3 regions of the Aquipseudomonas alcaligenes genome follow, and region 3 is predicted to be linked to each of the others. Evidence: riboswitches for the same ligand, from Rfam matches in the RefSeq annotation. Region 3 holds a riboswitch; each other region holds the start of a gene.
What was found. A riboswitch is a leader RNA that binds a small molecule or an ion and turns the genes downstream of it on or off. The one in region 3 is predicted to bind cobalamin.
Positions count from the first base shown of each region.

Region 1: linked by a shared signal. The riboswitch ahead of AAG092_RS14750 (energy-coupling factor ABC transporter permease) and the one ahead of cobG (precorrin-3B synthase) in region 3 are both predicted to bind cobalamin.
Region 2: linked by a shared signal. The riboswitch ahead of AAG092_RS08210 (TonB-dependent receptor domain-containing protein) and the one ahead of cobG (precorrin-3B synthase) in region 3 are both predicted to bind cobalamin.

Region 1 covers NZ_CP154874.1:3,060,081-3,062,337, reverse strand. The annotation lists gene AAG092_RS14755 (hypothetical protein) at 1-463, shown strand, start outside; gene AAG092_RS14750 (energy-coupling factor ABC transporter permease) at 470-1,150, opposite strand; cobalamin riboswitch at 1,204-1,402, opposite strand; gene AAG092_RS14745 (hypothetical protein) at 1,503-1,640, shown strand; gene AAG092_RS14740 (MFS transporter) at 1,751-2,257, shown strand, end outside.
Region 2 covers NZ_CP154874.1:1,695,978-1,698,234, reverse strand. The annotation lists gene AAG092_RS08210 (TonB-dependent receptor domain-containing protein) at 1-1,157, opposite strand, end outside; cobalamin riboswitch at 1,238-1,443, opposite strand; gene dxs (1-deoxy-D-xylulose-5-phosphate synthase) at 1,494-2,257, opposite strand, start outside.
Region 3 covers NZ_CP154874.1:3,812,011-3,814,267, forward strand. The annotation lists gene cbiE (precorrin-6y C5,15-methyltransferase (decarboxylating) subunit CbiE) at 1-689, opposite strand, end outside; cobalamin riboswitch at 743-950, shown strand; gene cobG (precorrin-3B synthase) at 1,046-2,257, shown strand, end outside.

The DNA.
Region 1 (2,257 bases), 750 kb from region 3:
GGCCAACATGAACGCCAACTACGCCAACGACATGCTCGCCGCCAGCCTGGCCGCGCGCGACCCCGCCAGCGGCGCGACGCTGGTGCGCGAAGGCCTGTTCCAGCGGGTCGCCCCGCCGCCACCGCCGGCCGACCCCGACCACGACCCGAGCCTGGTCGGCACCTGGGTCTACGAGCAGGACGGCGATGCGGCGCTGGGCGGGCCGGGCAGCGTGACCACCCTGCGCATCCGCGCCGACGGCAGCATCGACCAGTGGCGCCGCAGCGTCAGCGGCGGCAGCGAGTGGAGCTACGACCGCCCCGGCGAGCTGCAGTACAGCGGGCGCTGGCGCAGCGAGCAGGGCCTGCTGCTGGTGCAGCTGAAGGGCGCGCGCGAGTACCAGCCGGCGGCGCGCTACCGCTTCCGCGCGCCCTTCCTGGTGACCGAGAGCAACACCGGCGAGATGCTCTGGCAGCGGCGCTGAACGACCTCAGGCCGGCTGGTGCAGGCGCACGTTGAACAGCGGTCCCTGGCTGTAGCGGGCCAGGGTCTTGGCGGCGGCCAGCACACCCAGGTCGATCAGCGGCTCGAGCAGGATCACGCTCATGTAGGCCAGGCCGAAGCTGCCGACGGACAGCAGATTCTCGGCGGAGAAGCCGTTGCCGTAGAAGGCCCAGAAGGCCACCCAGGCGACGATGCCGCCCTGGTAGGCGGTGGACAGCGCCAGGGCCTGCCTGTAGCTGGTGTCCACATAGGCGGTGCGCGCCGGGATGATGCGCCGGGCCAGCAGGTGGATACCCCACAGCGGCAACAGCAGGGTGGTGACGTTCATGCCGTACTGCGGCAGGTCGAACGGGGCGAACAGCAGGCCCTGCAGCAGCAGGCCGGCGGCCAGGCCGATGGCCGCGGCGCCGGCGCCGAACAGCAGCAGCAGGGTCGAGCCGAGGATCAGGTGGACTTCCGAGACGCCCACCGGATGGTGCGGCAGGACCTCGAAGAAGCAGAACACCAGGGCCGTGGTGAGCAGGCTGCGCAGGGCCAGGGCAGCTGCCCCGCCATTGTCGCGCAGGCTGTCGCGGGCGAGCTTGGCCGTGAGCGCGAAGGCGCCTGCGGCGGTGGCATAACTGAGGAAGAGCTTGGCGCCGGCAACGACGTCGGGTTCGATGTGCATGAGGGTTCCTTGGTCGCGCCCACCGCGCGACGGTTCGGATGGAGGAATGGGCGCGAACGCCCGCAGGCGATGGCAGGTCTCCTGGCTCGCGGCTTGGCACTTCGCCCGCCTTCCCAGCCGTTCGGGCCAGTGGCGTGTGGGCGTCGTTCGCCGCTTACAGTTGCGGGGGCAGCCAGGGCATTGGCGACACGCGCCGCACCCTGTTCCCTTTTCATCCGCCCGAGGGGCGGAACCATCGGCGGCCACCTTAGCGCCATGCGCCGGCAAAAGACAGCCCGTCCGCCACGCATTGACCCCGGCCAGGCCCCGTCCTAGACTGCGCGCCCTACAGATCACGCCGTCCACCGCCGCCATGTCGTCGCTCGCCCACCTGCCCTGCTCCGCCCAGCCCGACCCGCGGCTGCTGGCGCGCACCTGGCCGCGTGACGCCCTGCAACGCCGCCGGCGCAGCGTACTGTTCGCCTTCACCTTCTCTCCCCCCGCCGCCTGAACGCGCCTCTGCCCCGCGCAGAGTCCCGACCCCGTCTCGCCCGCGCACTCGCGGGCAGCCGTCTTTCATGCTTGCAAGACCCGCCAGGTGCTGGCGGGTGGGAGTATTCGATGCGTTCTTCCTGGCTTCTCGCCGTTCTGATCTTCGCCGTGTCCGTGGTCGGCCTGAGCATGGGCACCAGTCTGCCGCTGGTGGCCCTGCGCCTGCACGCGAGCGGCTCCGGCAGCCTGCTGATCGGCCTTTTCTCGGCGCTGCCGGCGGCCGGCATGATCCTCGCCGCCCTGCTGGTCGGCCGCCTGAGCCGACGCTACAGCGGGCGCCGGCTGTACCTGGCCTGTTTCGCCCTGTGCCTGCTGGGCACTGCCGCGCTGCTGCCGACCGAACCGCCGCTGGCGCTGCTGGCCGGCGCGCGCCTGCTGCTGGGCATCGGCATGGGCGTGCTGGTGATCCTCGGCGAATCCTGGGTCAACGAGCTGTGCGACGAACGCCGGCGCGGCCAGGTCGTCGCGCTCTACGCCGCCTGCTTCACCGGCTGCCAGCTGGGCGGCCCGGCGATGATCGGCCTGTTCGGTGCGCAGAGCGCCTGGCCGGCGCTGCTGGTGGTGCTGGCCAACCTG
Region 2 (2,257 bases), 2.0 Mb from region 3:
CGTACGCCCAGCTCGGTGGAGAAGTGCTCGCTCTCATAGCGATGCTGGACAAACGCGGCCTGGTTCCAGCGCTGCTGCTCGGCGAAGGCGGTGTTGCTGTTGAGCTGATCCTCGTACCACTCGCCACCCAGCAGCAGGCCGTGGCTGTCGCTCAGGGCCAGGGTGTTGAGCCAGTTCACCGAGTCGCGATAGGTGTTGAACACGCCACGCTCGTCGCTGAGCTTGTCCAGGCTTTCCTCGCGGTTCTCGCTGTGGCCGACTTCCAGGCGGCTGCTCCACAGGTCGTTGACCTGCGCGTCCAGGTAGCTGGACACGCTGCTGAGGGTGAAGTCGCTGTAGGGCTCCTGGCCGACCGACTCGAAGGTGGTCATGTCGAAACGGCCGAAGGGGTTGTCGAACTCGGTACGGCCGCGCTGGTCGAGGACGTTGACGCCGGCTTCCAGCTGTTCGCTGAAGCTGTGGCTCAGGCTCAGGCTGAAGGCCTTGTTGCGGTAGGCGTCGTGGTCCTGGTCGGAGTCGTAGGAGATGCCGGTGCGATCGATGCCGTCGCTCTCGTCGAGGCTACCGGCCAGGCTGAAGCGGGTCTGCTGGTCGCCGCCGGAGAGTCCGGCGCTGCGTCGCCAGCTGTCGTTGCTGCCATAGCTCATGCGTACGAAGGGCTGCAGGCCCTCGCCAGCGCTGCGGCGGGTGAAGATCTGCACCACGCCGCCGATGGCGTCGGCACCGTACACCGCCGAGCGTGGGCCGCGCAGCACTTCGACGCGCTCGATCTGGTCGACATTGAGGAACTGCAGGTTGCTGTCGCCGGAGCTGGCCGAGGCGATGCGCATGCCGTCTACCAGCACCAGGCTCTGTGCCGACTTGGTGCCGCGGATATACAGGCTGGCCAGGCTGCCGGCACTATTGTCGGTCACCTGCACGCCGGGGGCGCGGCGCAGCAGGTCACTGACCGAGGCCGGCTGCAGGCGTTCGATGTCGGCGCGGGTGAATACGGTGCTCGCCGTGCTGCTGGCATCGCGTTGCTGCACGTCGCGGTTGGCGCTGATCAGCGTCTCGGGCAGCTTGAGCGCGGCGTCCTGGCCGGCGGCCAGCGCGAGACCAGCAGGCAGCAGAGCCAGGCTCAGCGCCGAGAGAGGCAGGGTGTGGGACAGTTTCATCGGGGTTCCTCAAAGACAAAGACTTCGAGGAGGGCAGAAAGCAGGCGCACGGCGGCGCCTGACGGTGCGGCCCTCCGCAACACCAGTCGAATCCGTCAGGCCGGTCTCCGGGCTCTCGATTCCGCTCCGCGCGCCTTCCCGGTTGACCCAGTGGCTGTTGCGCGGATCTGCAGCAGGGCTGCGATCGATTACCGTTGCGGGGGCAGCGCCGGGATTGCTCATGGAGCGCACCGGCTTCCCGATTATCGCCGGCATTGACCGGCGCACCTGATGGAAAAGAAAACGCCGCGCACCTTAGTGCACGGCGTGTTGAAGCTCAAGCAAGTTTAGCGTGCCTCAGCTTGAGCTTTGCTCAAGTTGCTGCAGGCGGCGACGGACGGCCGCCTCGATGCCGGCCAGGTCCAGGCCGCACTCGGCGAGCATCTGCGCCGGCTTGGCGTGCTCCACGTAGTAATCGGGCAGGCCCAGGTGCAGCAGCGGCTTGACCAGGTTCTCGGCGGCGAGGAACTCGCTGACCGCTGAGCCTGCGCCGCCCATCACGGCGTTTTCCTCGATGGTCACCAGCAGCGCGTGGCTGGCCGCCAGTTCGCGCAGCAGGGCCTCGTCCAGCGGTTTGACGAAGCGCATGTCGACCACCGTGGCATCCAGGCTTTCGCCCACGCGCAGGGCCTCGGCCAGCTGCACGCCGAAGACCAGCAGGGCCACGCCCTGGCCCTGGCGACGCAGCACCGCCTTGCCGATCTCGACACTGTCCAGTGCCGGGTCGATGGGCGCGTTGGGGCCGCTGCCACGCGGATAACGCACGGCTGCCGGGCCCTGGAAGTGGTAGCCGGTGGTCAGCAGCTGGCGCAGCTCGTTCTCGTCGCTGGGCGTGGCGATCAGCATGCCGGGGATGCAGCGCAGGTAGGAGATGTCGAAGCTGCCGGCATGGGTCGGGCCGTCTTCGCCGACCAGGCCGGCGCGGTCGATGGCGAACAGCACGTCGAGATTCTGCACCGCCACGTCATGGATCAGCTGGTCGTAGGCGCGCTGCAAGAAGGTGGAGTAGATCGCCACCACCGGCTTGGCGCCGTCGCAGGCCATGCCGGCGGCCAGGGTCA
Region 3 (2,257 bases):
TGGCCGTCGTGGCGATAGGCATCGTCAGGCAGGCCGATGGTCAACGGTAGCGGCTGCACGCCGGTGTCGGCCCTGCACTCGACGGCCAGTAGATTGAGTGCGGCCACTTCCTCCAGGCTCCAGCTTGCTGCCAGGCCATCGATACGCCGCTCGTGCGGGCCGCCCAGGTGTTCCAGCACGCTCAGGCGGCTGGCGCCGAAGCCGCGTTCGCGCAGCAGGGCGGCGATGGCACCCGGGCTGCTGCCGTCATTGCACAGGATCAGCAGACGCTGGCCGTCGTGCAGATGGCGGGCGACGGCGGGCAGCGGGCGCGCCACCACCGACAGCAGGGGCACGTCCTGCAGCGGCCAGCCCAGGCGGGCAGCGGCCAGGGAATAGGAGGAGGGCGCCGGCAGCACCCGCATCTCGCCTCCATCGACCTGCCGCGCCAGGCTGGCGCCGATGCCGAACAGCATGGGGTCGCCGCTGGCCAGTACGCAGGTCGGTGTGCCGCGTCGCTGCAGCACGGGTTCGAGGCTGAAGGGGCTGGGCCAGGTCTGGCGCGGGGCGCGGATGCACGGCGGCAGCAGGTCGAGCTGGCGCGGCGCGCCGACAATGCATTCGGCCTCCAGCAGCGCGCGCCGCGCCGCCTTGCCCAGGCCGGCGTAGCCGTCTTCGCCAATGCCTACCACTGTCAGCCAGGCCGTCATGCAGCTCTCCTTGCGGTGACGCGCGGGCTTGGCCCGGCGCCGGAAAAAGCGGGCATAATAGCGCCTTCGTCGGTGCCCGGCCCCTCCAGGGGAGCCAATGGGCCTAAGAGGGAACATGGGTGAGCCTCGGCTCCAACCATGGCTGCCCCCGCAACTGTAAGCAGCGAGTCGCTCCGCACATACGCCACTGAGCAATCGGGAAGGCCGCGCCGCGATGACGACCTGCCAGCCAGGAGACCTGCCGACGACGCAGTCGCGAGTGCCAACATCGGGCGGGGTGTACCGATGCCAAGGAATCGCCCTGCCCGGGTGATGCCTCCGGTTCGGTCGCCGCGTCGTTTGTTGTCGGTGACCGCATGCAGCCAGTTGCTCCTGCCGCGTCTTTGTTGCGTCCCTCGGCCTGCCCGGGGCTGTGGCGTGTCGTGCCCGCGCGTGATGGCGGCATCTGCCGCGTCAAACTGCCCGGCGGGCTGCTGACCAGCGCCCAGGCCCGCGCCGTGGCCGAGGCCGCGCGGCTCTATGGCAGTGGTGTGCTGGAGCTGACCAACCGCAGCAACCTGCAGCTGCGCGGTGTGCGCGAGGAATGCCAGGCGCCGCTGGTGCAGCACCTGCTGGCCGGCGGCCTCGGTCCGCGTAACCCGGCCGCCGACGATGTGCGCAACCTGCTGCTCAGCCCGGCGGCCGGGCGCGATCGCAGCGCGCACCTCGATACCCGTCCGCTGGCCGCACGCCTGCTGGCGCTGCTGGAAAATACGCCCGAGTTTCACGGCCTGTCCGCCAAGTTCGCCATCCAGCTGGACGGCGGCGAGTCCCTGGCCATGCTCGACCATCCCCACGACCTGTGGCTCAGTGCCTTGCCCGACGGAACCCGCCTGGCCTTCGGCCTGGCGGGCTGCCCGCGTGATCCGGCGCTGGGTGCGATTCCCTTGGTACAGGCGGAGATGCTGGTGGAGACGGTGCTGCGGCTGTTCCTGCAGGCGGCCGGCACACATACCCGGATGCGCCAGCTGCTGGCTGAACTGTCGGTCGAGCAGTTCCTGGCGCGCCTGTCATTACCAGTGCAGCAGCCATGGGCCACTCCGCTGCGTCCGCGCTACGACAGCCCGCCGTTGGGGGCACATGTGCAGGCGCAGTCAGGCTGGGTGATGCTGCTGGCCGGCGCGCCGCTCGGGCGCCTGCACGCGGAGCAGTTGCATGCCCTGGCTGCACTGGCTGACTCCGAGGGCAGTGGCGAGCTGCGTCTCACGCCCTGGCAGGGCGTGCTGCTGCCGGATGTGCCCGTTGCCCGCCAGGCCATCGTGGCGCAAGCCTTGAATGACATCGGCCTGCTGCTGGATGACCGCGCGCCGCTGGCGCGGATGCTCGCCTGTAGCGGCAGCGCCGGCTGCGCCAAGGCCGGCGCGGACACCAAGGCCGATGCCCAGCGTCTGGCCGAGCGCCTTGGCCCCAATGGACCGGCCCAGGTGCATCTGAGCGGCTGCCCGCGCAGCTGCGCCGCCGCCCATGTCGCGCCCTACACGCTGCTGGCTCAGCCCGGCGGCCGTTATGACCTCTATCGCCGCGAGCAG